DNA from 4 places in the Virgibacillus kimchii genome. Region 1 is predicted to be linked to each of the others. Evidence: predicted binding sites of a transcription regulator. Region 1 holds the regulator's gene; each other region holds the start of a gene.

Region 1 (6,221 bases):
GAGCGTGGCATTTCTGAACAACATCGCTTCTTCCTCTTCATAGCGAAATGAAAGATCCTCCAATTTTAATACGTCATTTCCGCTTCGTCTGTTTATTTGAAAGGAAAAGTTGGCAGAAGACTCATCCCCCAATGGCTTGTCGAGTTTTTCCATACGGTTCAGCTGTTTCCTTCTGCTTTGCGCTCTTTTTGTCGTCGAAGCCCTGGCAATATTGCGCTGAATAAAATCCTCCAGCCGCTTTATTTCAGTTTGCTGTCTTTCAAATTCCTTCAGTTCTTTTTCATAGTCCAAGGCTTTCTGTTTCAGAAAATCACTGTAGGAACCATGATACTTTTTTGTTTTATGCCGTGAAATTTCATAGACGATGGAAACGGTCTTATCGAGAAAATAACGGTCATGGGAAATGACTACAATGGAACCGGGATATCCCACCAAGTAATTTTCGAGCCAGTTGAGGGTGTCCATATCCAAATGGTTTGTCGGCTCATCCAGCAGGAGAAGGTCCGGCCTGCTCAACAGCAATTTACCCAAAGAAAGTCTCGTCTTTTGTCCACCGCTTAATTCACTGATCGGTGTATCGTAATCAAAATGATGGAAATGGAGTCCGGTGAGTACAGACTTTATATCGGCTTCATACGTATATCCGCCTTCTTTTTGGAAGTTTTCCATGAGCTGATCGTAATCATGCAGCAGCTTTTCATAATCCTTGCCGGAGAGGGTGTCCGATTTTTGCAGTTTTTTTTCCATTGTCCGCAGTTCGTTTTCTTTGTGAAGCAAATGGGAAAACACTTCCAGCATTTCATCCCAGATCGACTTCTCAGACTCCAGTACAGTATGCTGTGCAAGATAACCGATCGTTAAATCTTTTGGCTTAAAAAGCTCTCCTTCATCATAGGTAAGCTCCCCGGCCATAATTTTCATTAAGGTTGATTTTCCTGCACCATTTCTCCCGACAATGGCGATCCGGTCATTTTGTTTCACTTCCAGTTTTATATTAGATAAAATCTCTTCCGCACCGTAAGATTTGGAAAGCGCATTTATTTGCATCTGAATCATTATCTTCACCTCATCACCTTCCAGTTTATCTTATAATTGATGGAGCAAGCAATATAATTGTGAAATAAATCACGACTTCCGGCTGAATTTCTGTTAAAATAGAGATAAACGCTGGAATAATGGAGTGAAGCGAATGTCTGATTTCACACATTTTAATGAAGAAGGCAGAGCTCGAATGGTGGATATTAGCGAGAAAAAAGAAACAGAGCGGACTGCTATAGCCAGAACTAGTATCTTGGTTAATGAAGAAATATATTATAAAATTACGGAAAAAAGTATAAAAAAAGGGGATGTGCTCGCAGTAGGGCAGGTTGCAGGCGTGATGGCAGCCAAGAAAACGTCCGATATCATTCCTATGTGCCATCCGCTGCCATTAACTTCTATTGATATTTCCTTTGAATGGTTTGTGAAAGACGGTACCTACGAGCTGGGTATAAAAGCGTTTGTAAAGACGAAAGGTTCCACGGGTGTGGAGATGGAAGCTTTAATAGCAGCTTCTGCCACCGCGCTTACCATCTACGATATGTGTAAATCCATTGATAAATCAATGGTTATTGGTCAAACCTATTTAGTGGAGAAAAAAGGTGGAAAGTCAGGAGACTACTACCGGGAAGAAAAGAGGAATCAACATGGATCAGAATAAAATACCACAAGCAACGGCAAAGCGATTGCCGCTTTATTACCGATTTTTAAATAATTTAAACCACCAGGGGAAACGCAGGGTTTCTTCCAAAGAGCTGAGCGAAGCGGTGAAAGTCGACTCTGCCACCATACGCAGGGATTTTTCCTACTTTGGTGCGCTTGGTAAGAAAGGTTATGGGTATAATGTGGAATACCTGCTTGGTTTTTTTAGAAAAACATTGGACCAGGATGAAGTTACAGATGTTGCATTGATTGGAGTCGGTAACCTGGGAACAGCCTTTCTAAATTATAATTTCCTGAAAAACAACAATATAAGGATCCAAATGGGATTTGATGCTGATCCTACTAAAGTTGGCACGACAATCAGTGATGTACCCATCTACCATATCGATCAGCTGGAGGAAAAAATGGAAGGGATTGAAGTTGCCATTTTGACCATTCCCGCAGAGGAAGCGGACACTGTTACGGATAGGTTAGTTGATCTGGGGATTACAGGAATATTAAATTTTACCCCTGCACGCATTACTGTACCCAATCATATACGGGTTCATCATATCGATTTGGCCGTGGAACTGCAGGCCTTGGTATATTTCCTGAAACATTATCCTTTAACAAAGAACTCGGTGGAGAATTAAGAGGCTGAAAAGGTCTCTTTTTTGCGGCATAAAATTTGTGGGAATTCTTGAAATAAATTTAAAATAGTAAATTATACCTATAAATTTTGGTTTTATAAGTCAAAAGGCATCTTTTCGGATGCCTGGCCATAGTCTATGATATAGGGTGATGCTTTCTTCATAATGGTTGTGAAATAATCATTTTTTCTAATCAGGTGTTATCCGGTTTTTAAAATTATTTGCAATAATACAAAATAATGGCGATGCACCCTTTAAGCAAATAAATAATGCACTTTTTCTTTGAAAATATGAAAATGAATGACGGGGGCACCATAGAAACTTGAAGAAAGCACGCGAGAAATGAAGGCTGTACATAAAAACAAGCGTGCTATGCTGACTATATTTCCTTACTTGCAAGAAAGAAAGTATAAAATTTTTGCAAATCTTTATGGTGGGGCTAGGAACTGCTGTACCGTGGTCCCAGAGAAGTATTTCGAGGTAGTAAAAATTTTTAAGTGCTAAGTATAAGAAAAGCTAAAGATTCGCTATAGGGCGAGCTTTTCTAATCGGCACTAAAGTATTTTCTTCTGCATAAGTACCATAGGGGCTACTGCAAAGGTGGGCAGTAGCCAAATTTCTTGTGAGCAGCCTTGATTTTATTAAACAATTACATAGGAGGTAGCGTAAGTGAGAGAGTGGAAACTGTTACTTTTGGCCTTGGGTCTTTTGCTCGGTATTTTCCTGGCAGCCTGTAATGATGATGCAGGAGTAGATGAGGCCGAAGAAGAAGAGGCGGACACGGAAGAAGAAGCTGAAGCAACCGAAGAAGAGGAAGAAGCTGAGGAAGAGGAGGAAGAAGCAAGCATACCGGAGGATGAGGAGTTGTTTGCAGTCCTCGAGCGTAACGTGGCGACTATGGCGGATGATGATAAGACAGCCCATATGGAAACACTGCACTCTGAATCACCGGGATATGCAGAGACGGAGCAAATCCTGGAAGATATGTCCGTTTACACATTGGACATTGACATTTCTGATATGGAAGTGGAAGAAAAATCCGAAGAGGAAGCAAGGGTTTTTTACACACAGACGAATATTAAACTGGATGGGCCGGTTTATGAAAATAATGAACTGACCGGTGTCCATATTTTGCGTCCGGAAGATGGAGAATGGAAGATTTATGATACGGAGCTCGTAGATTACGTTGTACTGGATGAAAATGGGGAGCCATTAGAGGAAGGGGCAGCAGAAGAAGTAGTAATGGAAGGCGAGTATGCTGATGCTGTATCCGGGCTGGAAATGCCATTTGATGAAGATGAATGGGTACTGATCCACTATGCGGAAGATATGGGTGAAGCCATTGCTGAATATCTGATGCCGGGAGATGATATTGACGATTTCTCGGAACTTGTAACAGTACATTATTTCCCTGGCGGAAAAGATGAAATCGGAGTTGCACAATTTATGGATGTCATGGAGACCAATTTAACAGATATGACGGCAGAAGGTGAATTTGCATTTAACCGGCTGGAAGAAACCGAAGAAGAAGGAATATTTGAATTCTCGGTGGAAAATGACCCGATGCAATTTGATCAGGAAGAACTTGCCCGTACCTTCGTAAAAGATGAGGATTTATTTGCAGTAAGATATACCGTGATAGAAGATGTAATTGAAGATAGAGATGAGTGGATTGAAAACTTATCTCAGATTCAATAACATGGTAATGCATTTTGCTTGCGAAAAAATGAAGTAGGCTAAAAAAAACACAGCATACCAGTATTGGTATGCTGTGTTTTTGTAGACCAGAAAATAAGAGCATTTTGCGTGTTTATTTTTCATTGTTTTTCATTCTGAAATACATAGCCATTAACCTGATGCTCACACCAATCTCCAGGGTGGCAAATAAAGCGAGCACCACGGTGGTTACATTCCATATGGTATCTTCCACACTTTGTATGGCTACATAGATAAAGAAGATACCGAGGAAGAAATAGATAATAGCCATGGTCCGCGGTGAAAACCTCATATGTTAGCCTCCAAAAAAGATAAACTGCAGCTCGTTCAGTATTCTTTCAATTTCTTCCGGGTCCATATTATATTGTGCAAAAACGACCAGTGAATTCATAGCAGCATGCACAATGATCGGTACAATAATTCGTTTTGTTTTCACATACAGAAATGCAAATACAAATCCCATTGTTGCGTATATTAACAGATGCTGCGGCTCTCCGTGGATGATCCCGAAGATAAATGAGGACAGCAGGGCAGCAAAGAAAAAATTCATTTTTTTATAAAGCTCTCCGAAGATAATTTTACGGAAAATAATTTCTTCCAAAATAGGCCCGATAATGGCAGGAACGACCATAAACAATGGCGAGTAGCGGGCAATATCCATAATTGCTTGGGTGTTTTCCGATCCGGGTTCAATGCCGAGCAATTCCATTTCGATCAATACAGCAATTCCCTGGCCAAAATAAGCCATGAGCAAACCGAGAAACGACCATAATATAATAGAACCTGCACCGGAAGCATTACGCGCACTTCCCATTTTCATGTCCGGCCGCATTAACAGCAACACAATAATAAGACCAATGATGAAGCTGAAAATAGTCCAATAAATAATAATATCCGCTTCGCTGTAGGGAAGCAAGTCCATTAAAATAGGGGCAAACAAAAGCCCTGAAAATTGCATGACAATATAGGTGATAATGACCCACCAATAACGCTTTGGCAAATAAAACGACTCCTTTTAGAAAAACTTTATACAGTATATGGTTTGATGTAACAATTCAATTCCCAAACACGCTAAAACTGAATGTGAAAATCCTCATCATACATGATGTTTTGCATATTTATCATGTGTATTTTACCATAAGTGGGTCCCCCATTTATAATGAAATGTCAGGAAAGAAGCGGGGCCTGATGAAAAAATACAGGGAATGGTGACTCTATGCTTGCATTTTTAAACGGAATTAATTATTATAATAATTGGAGTTAGCACTCACCGATGCAGAGTGCTAACAATTAAAAATACTATGGAACCAAGGAGGCATTCTACAGATGATTAAACCACTAGGGGATCGTGTTGTTATCGAGCTTGTCGAGCAAGAAGAAACAACTGCAAGCGGAATTGTTCTACCCGATTCTGCCCAGGAAAAACCACAGGAAGGTAAAGTTGTAGCGGTTGGCTCCGGCCGTGTTACCGACAATGGAGAAAAAGTGGCACTTGAAGTAAGCGAAGGGGATCGCATTATTTTCTCAAAATTTGCCGGTACCGAAGTTAAATATCAAGGGACAGAATACTTAATTTTACGTGAAAATGACATTTTAGCTGTTGTAAGCTAATTCAAGATAAACAGACTATACGAAGAATTTTCAAGGAGGTATTTTAATGGCTAAAGAAATTAAATTCAGTGAAGACGGCCGCCGTGCAATGCTGCGTGGGGTGGATACGCTGGCGGATGCAGTAAAAGTAACGTTGGGACCTAAAGGACGCAACGTAGTTCTGGATAAAAAATTCGGTTCACCATTAATTACAAATGACGGTGTAACGATCGCAAAAGAAATCGAACTGGAAGACCAATTCGAAAATATGGGTGCACAGCTTGTATCCGAAGTTGCATCTCAGACAAACGATGTTGCCGGTGACGGTACTACTACAGCTACAGTACTGGCGCAATCCATGATTACAGAAGGATTGAAAAACGTTACTTCCGGTGCAAACCCGGTAGGTGTACGCCGTGGGATTGAAAAAGCAGTGGAAGCAGCAGTAAGTGAACTGAAAAACATTTCAGAGTCTATTGAAAGCAAAGAGTCCATTGCACAGGTTGCATCTGTTTCATCCGGAGATGATGAGGTGGGAAGCCTGATCTCAGAAGCTATGGAGCGCGTGGGCAACGATGGTGTTAT
Region 2 (6,221 bases), 1.3 Mb from region 1:
TTGCCCCGGATGGACAGGATGATACACAGGATGGGTTTTGACAATGCTCACAAATCCGCGGCAAATACATCATAAAAGTTTCTTCAAATTCAAATTTAATTTGCTCGTCCAGGTTTCTCATATTGGGATCGTGATGTCCGGTTTCATGGACACCGGCTAAATCATCTTCCCAGTTCGGTCCCCATGTAATATCCATATATTCTCCCGTTAGTTGGGATTTTGGACGGGCTACCGGCTGGTGTTCCTTTTCAGGGCTATTGATTAAATTTTCATAGTCATATGTCCATGGCTCGTAATAATCATCAATTTCGACCAGGTCTTTATTGTAAAAGATATTTAACAGCTTGCTTACTTTCCCTCCGGCTTTTAGTTCAAGTTTGCCGTTCTTTAAATGCCAGCCGCCTTTTCTTTCGTCATTATCTTCCCATCTTTTCGGGTAGCCCATTCCTGGTTTGGTTTCTACATTATTCCAATACATATATTCGGTTCCGGGACGATTGGTCCATGTGTTGCTGCACGTTACGCTGCACGTATGGCAGCCAATACATTTGTCAAGATTCATCACCATTCCAAATTGCGCTTTAATCTTCAAGCCAATCCACCTCTTCCCTTTCCATTTTTCGTATAATTACCTGTTCATCCCGCTGATTTCCGGTCGGTCCATAGTAATTAAATCCATAGCTGAGCTGGGCATACCCTCCAATCATATGGGTTGGTTTAATATGAATTCGTGTCGGACTGTTAAATGTCCCTCCTCGTGTCTTTGTTATTTTTGAGCCGGGAACATTGATCAGCCGGTCCTGCACGTGATACATATACGTGATGCCGCTTGGGATTCTATGACTCACTACAGCTCTTGCAACTACCACACCATTACGGTTATACATTTCAATCCAGTCATTATCTTTAATGCCAACTGATTCAGCATCCTCATTATTCAACCAGACATGAGGTCCCCCTCTGAATAACGTGAGCATTTGCTGTGTATCATAGTACGTTGAGTGATAGGACCATTTATAATGTGGTGTTAAATAACGCAGGGTAATTTCATTTTCCACTGCTTCCGGCTTCCGGTCCCCTCCATAGAAAGTCAGCTTTTGCAACGGTGGTTTAAACGTCGGCAAACCTTCTCCAAACTCGAGCATGATGTCATGGTCAAGGTAGAAAGACTGACGCCCTGTTAACGTTCTGAAAGGAATCATTTTTTCAGTATTTGTTGTAAAGTTGGCATATCTTCTGTTTCCAGTTACAGAACCGCTAAAAACGGGAGATGAGAGAACCTGCCTTGGCTGAATTGTTATATTATTAAAAGAAATCCTTTCCTCTGCCCGCTCGCTCACCAGATCGGTGAGATTTTTCTGGCCTGTTTTCTTTTCCAGGGCTTTCCATGCTTTCATGGCAAGAGATCCGTTAGTTGTACTGGATAAAGTTAGAATGGTTTCTGCTGCCTGACGATCGGATTCAATACTTGGCAGTCCTTCGAAGTATTTCGTCTTTTTATTTACACCCAACAACTTTTTAAGCAGGTCGTACTCTTCTTTTGCATCCCAATAGATGCCTTTAGCACCCAATTGATTTCGAATGTTATCTCCCAGGGAAATAAACTTTTCATAGATCTGGGGATAATCACGATCAACGACCTGGAGTTTAGGGAAATTAACGCCGGGTACTGGTTCAAAATCCCCGTTTTTCCAATCTGGAACCGTGCCATAAGCCTGCCGTATTTCATCTTTTGAATCATGCAGCAATGGCTGGGCAACAACATCTTTAACTGTTTCAGGCAAATAGGTTTCGGCCATTTCCGAAAATTTCTTTGCCAGAGATTTAAATGCATTCCAATCCGTCCGGGATTCCCAGGGGGTAGTAATTGCCGGATTAAATGGATGAATAAAGGGATGCATATCCGTACTTGATAAATCATGTTTTTCATACCATGTGGCGGCAGGTAAAACGATATCCGAATATAACCCCGTACCGCTCATGCGAAAGTCATAATTGATAAGCAGGTCCAACTTTCCTTCCGGCACATCTTCTATCCATTTTATTTCATTCGTGTTTTTCTCTTCTTCCTGTTCACTTAATGTTCCTTCATGGGTACCCAATAAGTGTTTTAGGAAGTATTCATGCCCCTTTGCAGAGCTGCCGATCAGATTTGCCCGCCACACGAAAAGCATTTTTGGGAAATTGACGGGATTGCTTGGATCGTCCACAGCAAAATTCATTTCACCGGATTTTATTTTCTCTACGATTGATTTTACTGTTTCTTCTTCGGATTGATCTCCAACCAGCTTTGTCGAATTTTGATCAAATTGCGGGTATGAGGGCACCCAACCTAATCTTGCCGCCAGGGAGTTATAATCTCCCAAATGATCGTAGCGGCCTTTTTTGGCTAACGGAGATATAAGCCCATCCACTTTTTGGGTATCATACCGCCACTGTTCCGTAGCAAAATAGAAAAACGACGTACCGGCATGCAATCTTGCTGGTATCCCCCAGTCTCTTGCCATTCCTACAGATTGGTGACCTTCCAGCGGACGAATCTTCTCCTGGCCGACATAGTGGGCCCATCCACCACCGTTTACCCCCTCACATCCTGTCAGCAAAACAAGATTAAGAATGGATCTGTAAATCATATCGGAATGATACCAATGATTGATTCCCGATCCCATAATAATCATGGAGCGACCTTTTGAATCTACCGCGTTTTGGGCAAATTCCCTGGCGATTTGTGCAATATCCTCCGCAGGTACACCGCTCATTTTTTCCGCCCATGCGGGAGTAAATGCAGCGCTTTCATTTTTATAATTAATTTGTTCCTCACCGGGTAAATTACGGGTCACGCCGCAATTAGCCAGTAATAGATCAAAAACAGTTGTGATATACTTTTCTTTTCCATCAATCATTATTTTTTTTACAGGTACTTTTCTTTTATAAATGTTGTGATTGGAAGTGTTTGTAAACTCGGGGAAACTGACATCAACTATTTCATCAGCATGATCTTTTAATGATAAGACAGGATCTATTTCTCCGAGTTCATTATCCGTATCACGCAAATGGAGATTCCAAGTCTGATTATCTTCCCAGCGATGACCTATCGTACCGTCAGGGGCTGCAAAGGAAGCGCTTTTTTGATCATAAACCACGGTCTTCCACGCTGCATTGGGAATGTTCATTCCGACGTTTTCAGCCCGGACAAATTTATCTGCTTTCAGATTTTCCCCGTCCTGATCGAGTGTGATTAAAAAAGGTAAATCTGTATACTTTTTAACGTAATCATTAAAGTACGGTGTTGACTGATCCACATAATATTCTTTTAGAATGACGTGCGTCATGGCCATTCCCAGTGCTCCATCCATCCCGGCTTCCACCGGCAGCCAGGTATCTGCAAATTTTACATACTCAGCATAGTCCGGTGCTACTGCTGCAATCTTTGTGCCTTTATAGCGTGACTCCACCATAAAATGGGCATCCGGTGTACGGGTTTGCGGCAGGTTTGAACCCCATACAAGCAAATAGCTTGAATTAAACCAATCCGAGCTTTCAGGTACATCTGTCTGCTCACCCCATACTTGCGGCGATGCAGGTGGCAAATCTGCATACCAATCATAAAAGCTTAAAAGCGAGCCGCCAATTAAATTAAGAAAGCGGGCACCGCTGGAATGACTGACCATCGACATTGCAGGAATGGGGGAAAATCCAAAAATCCGGTCCGGTCCATACTGCTGAATGGTGTAAATAATAGAGGAAGATAACAGCGTATTAATCTCTTCCCAGGTTGTCCGGACAAATCCTCCCTTTCCTCTTGCGGATTTGTATCTTTGGGATTTGTCCGGGTTTTCCACGATGCTTTTCCATGCTTTTACAGGATCTTTCTGTTCGTTTAGCGCTTCAGCCCAAATTTTTAATAAAGCTGAACGGATGTAGGGATAACGTACCCGTTGGGGGCTGTACGTATACCATGAAAAGGTGGCACCTCTTTGACAGCCACGTGGTTCAAATTCCGGCATATCCTTTCCTGTAGTCGGATAATCTATGGCCTGGGTTTCCCAAGCAATAATCCCATCTTTAACATGAACCCTCCAGCTGCAGGAACCGGTACAGTTAACCCCATGTGTCGTTCTTACTACTTTATCATGCTGCCACCTTCTGCGGTAATAGCGCTCTGTTTTGGTTCGGTCTTCCGGAGATCGTTCATACTGGTCATTCAGTTTTTCTGCTTTTCCAAAATAAGACAGACGTTTCCACAACGGTGTAGATGGTTTGCTCATTTTGCACCTCCAACGAAATGACAGATTTGTGGTTAATATTAGAATAATCTACATTGTTAATTAGTGGTAAGGATAACATGTGCAGATTTTCTCTACAAACGATAACTAATACACTGAAAAATAATGTGACATTTATCACTTAATTATTTATCTTTTTATAAATTATGTAAGCTGCAGCTAAAGCAGAAAAACTGTTTTATTATTCTTTACTAACAGGGATTAGGCAACCGGCTTCCATATTTGCTTTTGGCAACGCTTACTTTAATCAGTGTTCCCATATTATGAGTTAATTATTAACAATTTTACTGTACATTCGTAGGTTGGAGAATTTTTTATGGTTACCACAGCCTGCTGAAACTGTACATGGCTTTAATTTTAAGTGGAATTACTAAATAAAAAAAGCCGCTTTGCCTGTCACGGCAGCGGCTTTCTGTTTTATTGCTCTTCAAAGAACTTGCGGTTTATTTCGATATACTTCGATTCTTCTTCAGGTACTTCATCTTCCATGTAAATTGCCTCTACGGGACATACTGCTTCACAAGCGCCACAGTCTATACATATATCCGGATCAATATAAAACATATCTTTTCCTTCTTCTATACAATCAACAGGGCAAACTTCCACACATTCCCCGGATTTTTCACTGATACACGGTGAAGTGATTACAAAAGCCATTCGTCTTCCTCCCATCGGTAGTATGTTATGAGTTATGTCGGCTAGTTACAGTATAACTTATTTCCCTTTAAAAATAAAAAAGAAACTCAATGATCACGTATGTCGAACCAGGGAAATTATTCATTTTTTCAGCCTTGTAAACATAGGAATTACTATTCATCCATCATAAGGAGGGAATTAGATGGAGGTCACTGTAAGAAACGGAGATACTCTATGGTACTATAGTCAGCTGTTCGGCATACCCCTCATATTGATTGAGGATTCGAACCCTGGCATTACACCTGATCAACTAACAACTGGACAACAAGTTGCTATCCCCGGCTATATGGTTGAACCCTATACCATCCAACCGAATGATACCCTATGGACGATTTCGATGACTAATAATGTGCCGGTGGATAGTCTCCGTTTATTAAACCCGGGGATAGATGCTTTCCAGTTACAAATTAACGAACAGATTTATTTGCCTCATAAAGTGGAAGGGATGATTATTTCGGATGCCAGCCATTATACGTATGAAACAATGCTGTCGGATATGGAAAAGCTGGCAACAGTATATCCTTTTATCATGCAGCAGGTTATTGGCCAATCGGTGATGACTAAAGATATTATAGATCTGCAGATCGGAAGGGGTGCAAAGAACGTCCATGTAAATGGATCCTTTCACGCACAGGAATGGATTACTACTCCGGTACTCATGCAATTTATTAATGAATATGCACTTTCTCTTACTAATCATCTTCCTATCAGAGGTCTGTTTATGCTCCCATTTTACCGCGATTCCCTTTTATCCATTGTTCCTATGGTTAATCCGGATGGTGTCAATCTTGTTTTAAATGGGGCTGAGGCTGCCGGGGAATATCAGGAGGAAGTGCTGGAAATCAACAACCAAAATGAAGATTTTTCCAATTGGAAAGCAAATATAAGAGGTGTGGACTTAAATAATCAATATCCCGCATTATGGGAAACGGAAAGTGCACGAAAACCAAGTTCCCCGCAGCCTGCTGATTTCCCCGGTTACCAGCCACTGACGGAACCTGAGGCCATTGCCATGGCAGAAATGGCAGCTGAGCGGAATTTCTTAAGGGTTCATGCTTTTCATACACAGGGAGAAGTCATATTTTGGGGTTTTCAGGGTCTGGAGCCTCCGGAGTCCGAAGTAATTGTAAATGAATATGAGAGAGTGAGCGGCTATCAGCCTGTACAGTATGTTGACAGCTATGCCGGATATAAAGATTGGTTCATACAGGAATTCAGGAGGCCGGGTTTTACGGTGGA
Region 3 (6,221 bases), 1.9 Mb from region 1:
GACTGTTGTCATTTTCATATTTTTGCCTCCTCATTTTACATCAAGAGCTGGCATCCGAATCCTGTTATACGGGAAGCTCACGTAGAAACTGCGTAATTTCTTCCTTTGTCTTTCTGTCTTTGCTTACAAATCTTCCCACTTCCTTTTCCTGGTGAAAAACAAGAAAGCTTGGTATGCCAAACACGTCATATTCCCGGCAAATATCGATAAATTTATCACGATCCACCTGTACAAACGTAAAATCGGAAAACTCCGCCTCGATTTCCGGCAAAACAGGCTCGATAAATGTGCAATCCGGGCACCAGTCCGCAGTGAAATACATAACAACTTTATTTTCCTTTGTTTTCTCCTCAAATTGTTCCATTGTCCGTAAATTTTCCATTGCCTTTCCTCCCTTTAGGGTTTATATACACGCATCGTTGTTTAGATGTTCTTATTAATGGCAGGGAGAATATTTACATGTCCCCCCCTATTTTCGTATATTATCTCATAACAGCAGTCTATGTCATAGCAATTGCTTTAAATTAACACAGATATTGTTTACTATAATAGATAGATGGAAGAAAAACAATGGAGGGATATGATGGAACTAACGGTTTATTTAGCAGGACAAATTCACGATGATTGGCGTGAAGATGTTAAAAAAATTGCCAAGGAGAAGGATCTGCCTTTAACTTTTGTTGCACCGCAGACGAATCATGATCGTTCCGACGATGTTGGGGAGGACATTCTCGGAAAACAGCCGGATAATGTATATCGTGATGACGCAGCATCCAGTGTGAATAATTTCCGCACGCAGGTATTAATGCAAAAAGCCGATGTGGTTATTGCTTTATTCGGGGAAAAATACAAACAGTGGAATACGGCTATGGATGCAAGTGCCGCCATTACAATGGGCAAACCTACAATTATTGTACGTGACCCATCTTTGGTTCATCCGTTGAAAGAGCTGTCCAATAAAGCAAATGTTACGGTGGAAACGGTCGAGCAGGCGCTGGATGTTATCGCATATATCTATGAATAATACATGAAAGCAGCGGTAACTACCGCTGCTTTTTTCCTGTCCAATATTCCATCTGTCCTTTCAGTAGCCGAACGACATGTTCAAACATAGCCTGCCTTGAAACAAGATCATTAGTAAAAATACCAACAGCGCCTTCATTATTGCGGACCGCTTTCTTTTCTGCATAACTGTCCATCACATCTCCGAGTTCGGTACCCTGCCGTAAGCGGACAGCAACTTCCCCGGGCAGTAATATTCTTGCACCGCTTGCTGTAAATAGATTGTCTTCAGGCGTTGCCAATGCTCCCCAATTACAAAGAAACAGCTGATCACCCACAAACATGACACCGCCTTCCAGACCAATGCCCATGGAGGAAGGGAATTTTTCCAAACATTTCCTCGCGCGGTTTATTGCCCCCTGTTTCGTTTCTTCATCAGAAAAAGGCTGTGCAGCAACGCCGGAGGAAACTTTTATCCCCTTGACTTCTTTGTCCGGAAAGACAGTTCGTACCGCATTCATTTTCGCCGGGTTTAAGGAACCGATCGTTACAATCATCATGAACCATCCATTTCTGCTGTTATGCCTGCCTGATTTGATCCACTGTATTCTGGTCTGTCTGTTTTACCAGCTTAACAAGCAATTCTCTTGCAGCTGCATAATCATCCACATGAATAATCGATGCGGAAGTATGAATGTACCGGGAACAAATACCAACGACTGCAGAAGGAACTCCGTCATTGGAAATGTGCACACGTCCTGCGTCTGTTCCTCCCTGGGAAACAAAGAATTGATATGGAATGTTATTGGATTCCGCCGTATCCAGAATGAATTCTCTCATACCACGATGCGTGATCATCGTCCGGTCAAAAATCCTGAGCAGCGCCCCTTTTCCAATATGGCCAAATTCCTTTTCATCACCCTTGGCATCGTTAGCCGGAGAAGCATCAAGCGCGTAAAAAATATCCGGTTTTATCATATTTGCCGCAACCTGAGCACCGCGCAGACCTACTTCCTCCTGTACGGTAGCACCGGAATAAAGCTGGTTGGGAACTGTTTCATTCTGTAATTCTTTTAACAATTCAATGGATAAGCCGCAGCCATAACGGTTATCCCAAGCTTTTGCCAAAATCTTTTTCTCGTTGGCCATTGGCGTGAATGGTGTTAAAGGAACGATTTGCTGTCCTGGCTTTACACCAATTTTCTCTGCATCTTCTTTATCATCTGCACCGACATCAATCAGCATATTCTTTATTTCCATCGGCTTTTTCCGCTGTTCCGGCGTTAGATTATGTGGTGGGATGGATCCAATCACCCCCACTACAGGTCCGTTATCCGTCATCACCTGTACACGCTGGGCAAGCAGCACCTGATTCCACCAGCCGCCAAGTGTCTGAAAGCGAATCATGCCATTTTTCGTAATTTGCGTGACCATAAAACCAACTTCATCCATATGACCCGCAACCATCACTTTCGGTCCTTCTCCATTTTTAACGCCGAAAACGCCGCCGAGATTATCCTGAATCACTTTATCCGCGTATTTTCCCAATTCTTTTTTCATAAATGTGCGTACAAGCTTTTCATTCCCAGGTGCACCCTGCAGTTCGGTTAAATTTCTAAATAAATCCTTCGTTTCCTGGTTCATGCAATCCCTCCATAAATTTTCTATGCAATATCTTCAGTATAACGGAAGAAGACAAATTATTTCCACTTTCCCATTGATTGTTTTATTGATTTCTATTTTTTCCCGTTTGCTGTATACTATGGGGTAAATACAGAAAAAACAAAACACTGATAGAGGTGAACGTAAAATGGGTGTAAAAAGAGTTGCACTTGCTGCGGGAATGGGGGTAGCAGTAGGTTATTTAGCTAGACAACAGATGGAAAACATGCAAAAGATAACACCGGAAAGAGCTTTAAAACGTGCGAAAGAAACATTTAAGAAAAGCGGTCCAATCAGCGGGTCCTGGATTTATATGAAACCGGAGGAAGTGGAAATGAACGGCTTGTTGTATGATGCGTATAAAGGCGGCGTCACCCGCAATATTGATGGGGAAAATAAACAGTATGAGTTTTATGTGGATGTAGAAACAGGCACTGTCATTGATTCCATTGAAACGACATAATAATGTAATGATTGTATTTTTAACATAAGAATATTTGCATGCCGACCGGTTACCGGTGGATTATCTAAAAAAAGCCCGGGGAATATTCCCGAGCTTTTTTCATTTAATTATTTTTATTAATATATTGACGTTTATTATCTTCTATCCCTGCCAGACAGATTGCTGCAGGGTCGTTGTCAATCTCAAGCTCAACAGTGGACCCATCCACGGGTAACGTTTCTTCAAAGATTTGTTCATATTCCTCTACAGAAACTTCTTTCCGTGACGCAAACAATTTAGTATGCTGTTCCACCCTTAAATGTTTCTCATAGCCCGGCTGGATAATTCCTGTAAAAAATTCACCAACGGCTCCCGACCCATAACTGAATAAACCAATTCTCACGCCCGGGTTTAGATTCTCTTTATTTTCCAGTAAAGATAATAAGCTTAAATATAAAGAACCGGTATAAATGTTTCCGACAATTCGGTTATAGAGAGTACTTTGCTGATAATTTTCCACTAATCGATCTTTATCTTCCTCACTGCCTTCATCAAAAATAGTCCTTAATGCTTTCAGACCCATTTTTGTATATGGCAGATGAAAACACAAAGCTTCAAAGTCTTTGATGCTATGCCCCGTTTTATCTTTATAGCTCCCCCATACTTTGGAGAAGAATGCAATATACTGTTCATTGGAAAATTTCCCGTCCACAAATGCTTTATCGGAATAAATCGGACGCCAGAAATCCATAATATCATTTGTCAAATACGTACTCGTGTCTTCAAAAGCCAAAATTTTTGGTTCCCTGCTGATCAGCAGCGCTACTGCACCTGCTCCCTGTGTGGATTCTCCACCGGTATTCAGCCCGTATCTGGCAATATCCGAAGCAAGTACCAATACTTTACTTTCGGGATTTAACGCAATATGTCCCTTTGCCATTTGAACTCCTGCCGTTGCACCGTAGCATGCCTGTTTCACTTCAATTGTTCTTGCTGCAGGATTTATTCCAAGCAGATGGTGCACATACACTCCAGCTGATTTCGAGTGATCCACCCCGGTTTCTGTACCAAAAATAACAAAATCTATCGCCTGTTTATCTTCTTCGGTCAGCATTTCCGACGCGGCATTCGCAGCAAGCGTTACCGGGTCCTGTGTGATTGGTGTAAGTGCCATTTTTTCCTGACCGATTCCAATCGTAAATTTATCCGGATCAATACCTCTTGCTTTCGCTAAATTTTCCATATCCAGATATAAATGCGGTGCGTAAAATCCTATTTTATCTATTCCTATTTTCAAGCTGATTCTCCTTCCACACATCCACTGTATAAGATAGTCATACTAGTGAAACAATGAACAAGTCACTGCATTTTTTTATTAATACGTAAATAATAATATATTGCGATCGGAAAAACAATGATTTAATCGCAAATATCATTTATAAAAAAATGGTACCCGAAAAGAATCCGGGTACTTCAAAATCAATGAACCGTTCTTGTACTAATTTCCTCCATACGCATACCGTTCCCGCACTATCTCATCAATCTTCTCCCCTTTTTCATTAAATTTCATCGCACGGTAATAGGCATCATGATAAAACGTATACCATGCCTGCTTGTTATATCCGAAATCCATCCATTTCTCTTTTTCATGGACAGAAGTGACCGGATAATCATCATAGGCCAGTGCCCATAATTTATTCTGGTGGGCATGGGTTGGCATGATATCCGCCATATGAATGAAGCATTCCTCCCCATCTTCAAAGACAAGGATGCAATGCCCATCACTATGCCCGCTCGTATGAACCATCTTTAAACCATCAGTCACTTTTCTCTCTTGCTTAAATGTTTCCACTTGATTAACGATTGGCTCCCAGTTCATTTTCCAATATGTATTTTTTGACCGTATATTCGGATTTCTCATTTCATGCCATTCGACTGCAGAAGTATAAATTTTTGCATTTTCAAAAACTGACACAAACCCGCCCTGTCCATCCGGTTTTGTCAAGCCGCACGCATGGTCAAAATGTAAGTGAGTCATAAGCACCACATCGATATCCTGAGGAGTCAGCCCAAGTTCTTTCAGAGATAAATCTACGGAAGATTCTTCCTTCACCCCGAAATTTCGTAGTTGCTTGTCCGTTAATTTTCCATTCCCCATGCCGGTATCAATAAGATAATTCTTCCCGTTCAGCTGCAGTAATATCGGATCTGTTCTCAGTTCAATTTGGTTTTTATCATTATACGGATACTTTCTACTCCATAAAGGCTTCGGAACCACCCCAAACATAGCACCACCATCCAGGAAATTTACTCCCCCGTTCAGCCAGGTTAATTTTGCTCTACCAACCTGTAATGTTTCCATTCTGTTTCTCCTCCTTGTAAAAAATTTGAATTCTATATAAAATATCGCATTAACTTTATCATAACAGATCACAAGAATCAGTTACTTATAAAAGACTTGCCATTATTAATTATAAAACCTTTCATCTTTCTTATTAACAATTCCAAACTCAGGCCATATTCTTAGTAATTTAATTATTTTTTGAGCAAATGCACTTGTTTAATCAATAATATTCTTTATAATCAGATATAATATAATATAATTTATTTTAACATATAAGAAAGAGGGGATATTAATGCAGAAGTTAGCAAACTTCAGTCAATTTGTTGGTAATACGTTTGCCATTTGGGTTTTAGCATTTGCCATTATTGCATTCTTTTCACCGGATACTTTTATTTGGATAGCCCCATACATATCCATACTGCTTGGGGTGGTCATGTTTGGAATGGGGTTAACACTGACCACGCAGGACTTTAAAGAAGTATTTAAAAGACCGAAAGATGTGGCCATCGGGGTCGGGGCACAATTTGTCATCATGCCGCTCATCGCTTTCGCATTGGCCGTAGGTTTACAGTTGCCCCCGGAAGTAGCTGTGGGAGTGATTCTTGTCGGTTGCTGTCCAGGTGGTACAGCGTCAAATGTCATGACTTTTCTTTCCAGGGGAGATACTCCTTTATCAGTTAGTATTACCGCATCGTCTACAATCTTAGCACCGATCATGACACCTTTGTTAGTGTGGATTTTAGCGAGCCAATGGCTTCCGGTTTCTGCCGG
Region 4 (6,221 bases), 2.1 Mb from region 1:
TATATCAATGAAATGGATTTTCAAAAAGCGGATGAGCTGGCTGATAACTTCATTGAAAAACTGCTGGAAAACGTACCGAAAACAACTAATAAAGGAAATGCTTTTTATCGCTTATTTGGTACGAACACGGCTGATGGCGTAGTGAACGAGGTTCCCCATATAATTAATCAGGTGTCAAAGGCTTACTATATTAAGGGCCGGGCAGGTACAGGTAAATCCACGTTCATGAAAAAAATTGCGGAAGCATGCATGCAGCATGGGTATGACATAGAGCAGTATCATTGCAGCTTTGATCCTGGAAGTATAGATATGATTCTGGTAAGAGAATTGGATTTCTGTATATTTGACAGTACCGATCCGCATGAATTTTCCCCTGAACGTGATCAGGATGAGATAATTGATTTATATGAAATAGCTGTAACCCCGGGCACCGATGAAAAGTATGAGAAAGAAATTGAAGAGGTCACAGCAAGGTATAAATCCTATATGAAAAACGGAATTAAAAACATCAAAAAAGCAGGAGAATATCTAGAAGCGATGGAACAGCAATTTCATATTAAAGACGAAGACATAAAAAATGTTACAGAATTTATAACAAAAAAAGCAATGGTACACTAGAATTCACTTGATTGTATGACTATTTTCCAAAAATTGATCTGCATCACATCTAATCCCTTATTTTTATGTTATGATTAAAGTAGGAAAAGGAATTAAGGTGGGGATTGAATGCGAACATCACCAGCAGTGAATTTAGCCAACTTTGAATTTTTATCTCATTTTAGTGAGGAAGAAATTGCCGAATTAAAAACATCGCTGTTTGAACGAACTTACAAGAAGAATCAGCTGCTTTTTACAGAAGGAGATCCACGGGAAAGAATCTTTCTCCTCGCAGACGGTTATGTGAAATTGGAAAAAACAAATCGGGATGCTAACATGCTGTATATTAATTATATTAATCCGAATGATTTTTTTCCGTATGTAGGATTATTTAATGAGGATTTTTATCGATATTCAGCTTACGCAGTTACTGACATCCATGTATACTACGTCCCTACGAAAAAGTTTGAATCGATCATTCCGCAAAAAAATGAAATGTTACTGCATATCATTAAGCGGCTGGATCTTTTAACGAAAAGACATCAGGACCGCCTTCAGACTGTATCCACACCGCTTGCAACAGATCGGGTGGAACAATCCATCAGCTATTTGTTTCAGAATTTCTCCACCAAAATTGAGAAAGATTATCATATTGACATTCCAGTAACCATGGTGGAAATGGCTCAAATTGCAGGCACCTCCCGGGAAACCGTATCACACGTATATAAGACGTTAAAAGAAGATCAAGTTATATCATTGAACGGAAAGAAAATCATAGTGCATGACGCAGACTACTTCATCGGAAAATGCGTATAAAAGAAGCAACTGCATGTTTCATCAGCATAATGCTGATCCTTCTCCTTTGTTATCGCAATAATACCGAATTACAATGTTAATTCGGTTATTTACCACCCTATCATGTGAAAACATTCACATTAAAACTTATTATGCCAAATCCTCCACATTATGAATGCCAAAATCTATACAACTGCCTTGTCTGATTTACTGCAAATAAAAGGTGAATTTGCATACATTATTTATGTGAAAACATTAACAAAGTTATTGTATAAACCCCCACATCAAAAGTTTCTTTTCCAAAGTAGAATAGAAGATAGAGAGATAAGGTTATTTTCTCTAAACATTTTATAAGAAAGTTTGTTTTTAATAAAAAAACAGGAGGTCTTTACGATGAAATATCCATTTCGTGTCAATTCGGAGATTGGTAAATTAAAGTCGGTATTACTACACAGGCCTGGAAAAGAATTGGAAAACCTTACCCCGGAATATTTACCGAGGCTATTATTTGATGATATCCCGGACTTGAAGGTGATTCAGCAAGAGCATGATTATTTTGCAAATGCGTTAAGAAACCGGGGCATTGAAGTTTTATATTTAACTACGTTGCTTTCTGAAGCGCTTCACACAGAAGATATTAAGGAGCAATTTGTGGCAGATATTTTATTTGAATCAAAAGTGATGGTGAATGGCTCATACGATACGGTGTCTGAATTTCTGTTATCCCACAGTACGAAGGATATGATTGATAAGATCATTGCCGGCGTGCGAAAATCTGAGATTCAGAAGGAGAAAAAGACCCATCTTTATGAACTGCTGGATGATCATTATCCATTTTATCTGGATCCGCTGCCAAACCTCTATTTTACAAGGGACCCAGCGGCAGTAATCGGGGAAGGCCTGACCATTAATACGATGCGTGAAGAAGTGAGAAAACGAGAGTCTCTGTTCATCAGCTATATTTTAAAATATCACCCACGTTTTGCCGGACATGATATACCTGTTTGGCTGGACCGTTACTTTGAGTATCCAGTCGAAGGCGGAGATGAACTTATGCTTTCAGAGGATACGGTTGCGATTGGCATCAGTTCCAGAACAGCTGCCAAGGCAATTGAACGTTTAGCGTTAAATATATTCAACCGTCAGGACAAGATCAAAAAAGTCGTTGCGGTGGAAATTCCAAAAACAAGAGCATTCATGCATTTGGATACTGTCTTTACGATGGTCGACTATGATAAATTTACGATCCATCCTGCTATTCAGGGGCCTACTGGGGACATGAATATTTATATTTTGGAAAAAGGTGAAACAGAAAACACGGTAAAAATTACCCCAAGGAAAAATTTAATAGAAACATTAAAAGCTGTGCTTCATTTGGATGACGTGACATTGATCCCGTGTGGAGGAGGAGACCCGATTGCAGCAGCCAGGGAACAATGGAATGACGGTTCTAATACACTGGCCATTGCTCCAGGTGTCGTAGTCACCTACGCAAGAAACTATGTAACCAATCAATTATTAAGGGAGCATGGAATTGAAGTTATTGAAATCCGGGGTTCGGAACTCGTCCGGGGAAGAGGCGGACCGCGCTGCATGAGTATGCCACTATATCGGGAAGATCTGTAAGGGGAAACAGGAACCACTGTTTCTCCCACCAATTAAAGGGGGGATGCGAATGAACAGGATTCATGATGGACTGGTTTCATGCTCGCAGTCCAACCCTGTGTTACACGCTATCTAAGATTCCTTATACAGAAAAAACAGGGTGATGCATCAAGGACGAGCTTTAATTTCCGGAAAACGAAATAGTAGATGTAGTCATGTTTGAAAGATGGTAACTCAGGAAGGAAATTATTTGATGAGGAGGGAGAGACATGGAAAAGAAAAAAAGTAAATTTAAAATGCCCTCTGCGTACACCCTGTTATTTCTCATTATTATAGTGATTGCTATACTAACCTGGATCGTGCCTGCCGGTCAATACGAGATCCTGGGAGATGATTTGCAGCCGGTACCTGGCACTTATACTGAAATGGAACAAAATCCCCAAGGTATATGGGAAGTACTGTACGCACCTATTCGCGGTTTCTTTGATGCGCAGGATATTGCCTTTTTCGTCCTGGTTATTGGCGGATTTCTTGGCGTTGTAATGAAAACCGGGGCAATTGATGCAGGAATCGGCCGTATTGTAAAAGGAATGGAAGGCAGGGAGCATCTGCTTATTCCGGTACTGATGGTTTTATTCGCCCTTGGTGGAACCACTTACGGAATGGCGGAAGAAACCATTGCCTTTTATCCATTGCTCATTCCGATTTTAATAGCAGCAGGGTATGACTCTCTGACTGCAGTATCAATTATCGCGCTAGGATCAGGTGTTGGTGTGCTTGGCTCCACGATGAACCCGTTTTCAACAGGGATTGCATCAGGCTTTGCAGGAATCTCCATCGGTGAAGGGATTATACTTCGGGTAATTATCCTTATTCTCACACTCGCTGTAACTATTTTCTTTGTTATGAGATATGCCAAACGGGTGAAAGAAGATCCTTCCAAATCCCTGGTGTACGATATGAAAAAGGATAATGAAGCGTACTTTCTAAGCGGACAATCCGAAAAGTTATTGGATTTAACCGGAAAGCGAAAAGCAGTATTGTGGGTGTTTGGTATCACTTTTTTATTTATGGTTCTTGGTGTCATACCATGGGCAGATAAATTTAACATCCACATTTTTGATAACATAAACAACTTTTTCTTAAACATCCCGGTCATCGGTCCGTTTCTTGGAAATGTCATGCCGCTGGGTGACTGGTGGTTCGGTGAATTAACCTTGCTCTTTCTGTTTGCTTCCATTGTTATCGCCTTTATTTACAGAATGGGAGAGGAAAACTTCACCAGCACTTTTGTTGATGGGGCGAGAGATTTACTTGGTGTAGCTTTAATTATTGGCATATCAAGAGGTATTTCTGTTGTCATGGCAGATGGTGGAATGACAGCAACCGTGCTGCATTGGGGAGAGCAGTTGTTGGACGGGGTAGGGCCGGTATTATTCTCCAACCTGGCTTACTTGTTCTATCTGCCATTATCATTCCTGGTGCCGTCCACATCCGGATTGGCGACGATGTCCATGCCAATCATGGCACCTTTGGCCGACTTTGCCGGCGTAGGAAGGGAAATGGCAGTGACCGCTTTTCAAAGTGCTGCCGGAGTAGTAAATTTAATTACACCGACCAGCGCCGTTATTATGGGAGCATTGGCGATAGCCCGTGTCCCGTATAACGTATATTTCAAGCACGTCTGGAAGCTTTTGATTGTTTTATCTATTATTGTCATGGCTTCTATGAGCATAACAGTTTTGCTCTAGCTATGAATTTTTGCAGGGAGTGATGGGCAGGGGAGAGCATTTGTTGTTTGAACCTGCCCATGCAGCCGGTTTCAATTTTAGTAAAAAACCAAGGAGGTTTTTCAAATGGAAACGACCACGATAGATCTGCGGGGAAGAAATTTTTTGACACTTACAGATTTTTCGGAAGAGGAAATTAACTATTTAATTGACTTTGCTAAGGAACTGAAGGAAATGAAGAAAGACGGTGAAGCTCACCGTTTTCTGGAAGGACAAAATATTGCCCTGTTATTTGAAAAGCCGTCCACAAGAACGCGCTGTGCGTTCACGGTAGCATGTGTGGACTTAGGCGCACACCCTGAGTATTTGGGGAAAGCGGATGTGCAATTCGGGAAGAAGGAGTCCGTCCGTGATACTGCGATTGTGCTTGGCAGAATGTTTGATGGCATCCAATACCGCGGGTTTAAACACGAAACCGTGGAAGAACTGGGGCAGAATGCAGGAGTTCCAGTATGGAATGGGTTGACAGATGACTACCATCCAACCCAAATATTGGCGGATTTTCTTACTATAAAAGAAAATGTGGGACACCTGAAAGGGGTGCGGCTCGTTTATGTCGGCGACGGCAGAAATAATGTAGCCACCAGTTTATTAATTGGCGGTGCAAAAGTTGGGATGGATATCCGCATTTGCGCTCCCGAGACACTTCTGCCGGATCAAGAACTCATCACCTATGCGGAAGAGTTGGCGGAAGAATCAAAGGCGAAAGTGATGGTCACTTCGGATGTAGCAAAAGCTGTGGATGGTGCAGATGCGATATATACAGATGTGTGGGTATCCATGGGTGAAGAGGAGCAATTCGGAGAGCGAATCAACTTGCTGAAACCTTATCAGGTTAACAAAGAGATGCTGGAGTTAACCGGCAACAAAAATGTGCTGTTTTTACACTGTCTTCCGGCTTTTCATGATTTGAACACCGAGGTGGGAAAGCAGGTTTATGAAGAATACGGTCTGAACGAGATGGAAGTAACAGATGAAGTGTTTCAAAGTGAAAATTCCGTCGTCTTTGATCAGGCGGAGAATCGAATGCACACGATTAAAGCGATTATGGCTGCAACAAACAGGAAAGAAAATAATTGATGCAGGGGCCATCTTTTACCCTGCATCATACAAAGAGGTGAGCAACATGGAAAGGAAGAGAATTGTCGTGGCGCTTGGTGGTAATGCGATCCAAGCAGGAAATGGGACTGCCCAGTCACAATTAAAAGGATTGGAAAAAACCGCGATACAACTAGCCAAACTGATTAAAGACGGGCATGAGCTTGTGATTACCCATGGCAACGGTCCGCAGGTAGGCAATATTTATTTGCAGCAAATGCAAGCAGAAAGTGCGGATTTGCCGGCCATGCCGTTGGATACTTGCGGGGCGATGAGCCAGGGGATGATCGGGTACTGGCTGCAGAATGCCATTGACTTACGGTTAAAGGAGCTTGG

The links. The regulator Rex, encoded in region 1, represses fermentation and respiration genes when NADH is low (regulators of the CRP and FNR family bind a similar motif). The targets are predictions, from matches to a motif close to TTGTGAAATATTTCACAA.
Region 2: the regulator Rex is predicted to act here: its motif matches at 4,392-4,409, upstream of ACZ42C_RS04300 (nitrate reductase subunit alpha).
Region 3: the regulator Rex is predicted to act here: its motif matches at 4,447-4,464, upstream of ACZ42C_RS07145 (hydroxymethylglutaryl-CoA synthase).
Region 4: the regulator Rex is predicted to act here: its motif matches at 1,516-1,533, upstream of arcA (arginine deiminase).

The regions. Positions count from the first base shown of each region.
Region 1 covers NZ_AP043951.1:3,753,015-3,759,235, forward strand. Annotated here, with positions in the region: gene ACZ42C_RS18305 (ABC-F family ATP-binding cassette domain-containing protein) at 1-1,056, opposite strand, end outside; gene moaC (cyclic pyranopterin monophosphate synthase MoaC) at 1,190-1,699, shown strand; gene ACZ42C_RS18315 (redox-sensing transcriptional repressor Rex) at 1,686-2,333, shown strand; gene ACZ42C_RS18320 (hypothetical protein) at 3,000-4,028, shown strand; gene ACZ42C_RS18325 (YdiK family protein) at 4,141-4,338, opposite strand; gene ACZ42C_RS18330 (CPBP family intramembrane glutamic endopeptidase) at 4,342-5,046, opposite strand; gene groES (co-chaperone GroES) at 5,373-5,657, shown strand; gene groL (chaperonin GroEL) at 5,704-6,221, shown strand, end outside.
Region 2 covers NZ_AP043951.1:861,261-867,481, forward strand. Annotated here, with positions in the region: gene narH (nitrate reductase subunit beta) at 1-592, opposite strand, end outside; gene ACZ42C_RS04300 (nitrate reductase subunit alpha) at 582-4,268, opposite strand; gene ACZ42C_RS04305 (4Fe-4S dicluster domain-containing protein) at 4,704-4,943, opposite strand; gene ACZ42C_RS04310 (M14 family metallopeptidase) at 5,125-6,221, shown strand, end outside.
Region 3 covers NZ_AP043951.1:1,392,688-1,398,908, forward strand. Annotated here, with positions in the region: gene ACZ42C_RS07115 (DUF1444 domain-containing protein) at 1-18, opposite strand, end outside; gene ACZ42C_RS07120 (thioredoxin family protein) at 65-382, opposite strand; gene ACZ42C_RS07125 (YtoQ family protein) at 584-1,024, shown strand; gene ACZ42C_RS07130 (DUF84 family protein) at 1,044-1,559, opposite strand; gene ACZ42C_RS07135 (M42 family metallopeptidase) at 1,582-2,646, opposite strand; gene ACZ42C_RS07140 (PepSY domain-containing protein) at 2,813-3,127, shown strand; gene ACZ42C_RS07145 (hydroxymethylglutaryl-CoA synthase) at 3,231-4,403, opposite strand; gene ACZ42C_RS07150 (YtnP family quorum-quenching lactonase) at 4,605-5,468, opposite strand; partial or broken gene ACZ42C_RS07155 (bile acid:sodium symporter family protein) at 5,743-6,221, shown strand, end outside.
Region 4 covers NZ_AP043951.1:1,682,240-1,688,460, reverse strand. Annotated here, with positions in the region: gene ACZ42C_RS08525 (hypothetical protein) at 1-618, shown strand, start outside; gene ACZ42C_RS08520 (Crp/Fnr family transcriptional regulator) at 727-1,413, shown strand; gene arcA (arginine deiminase) at 1,786-3,018, shown strand; gene ACZ42C_RS08510 (YfcC family protein) at 3,267-4,748, shown strand; gene argF (ornithine carbamoyltransferase) at 4,854-5,867, shown strand; gene arcC (carbamate kinase) at 5,914-6,221, shown strand, end outside.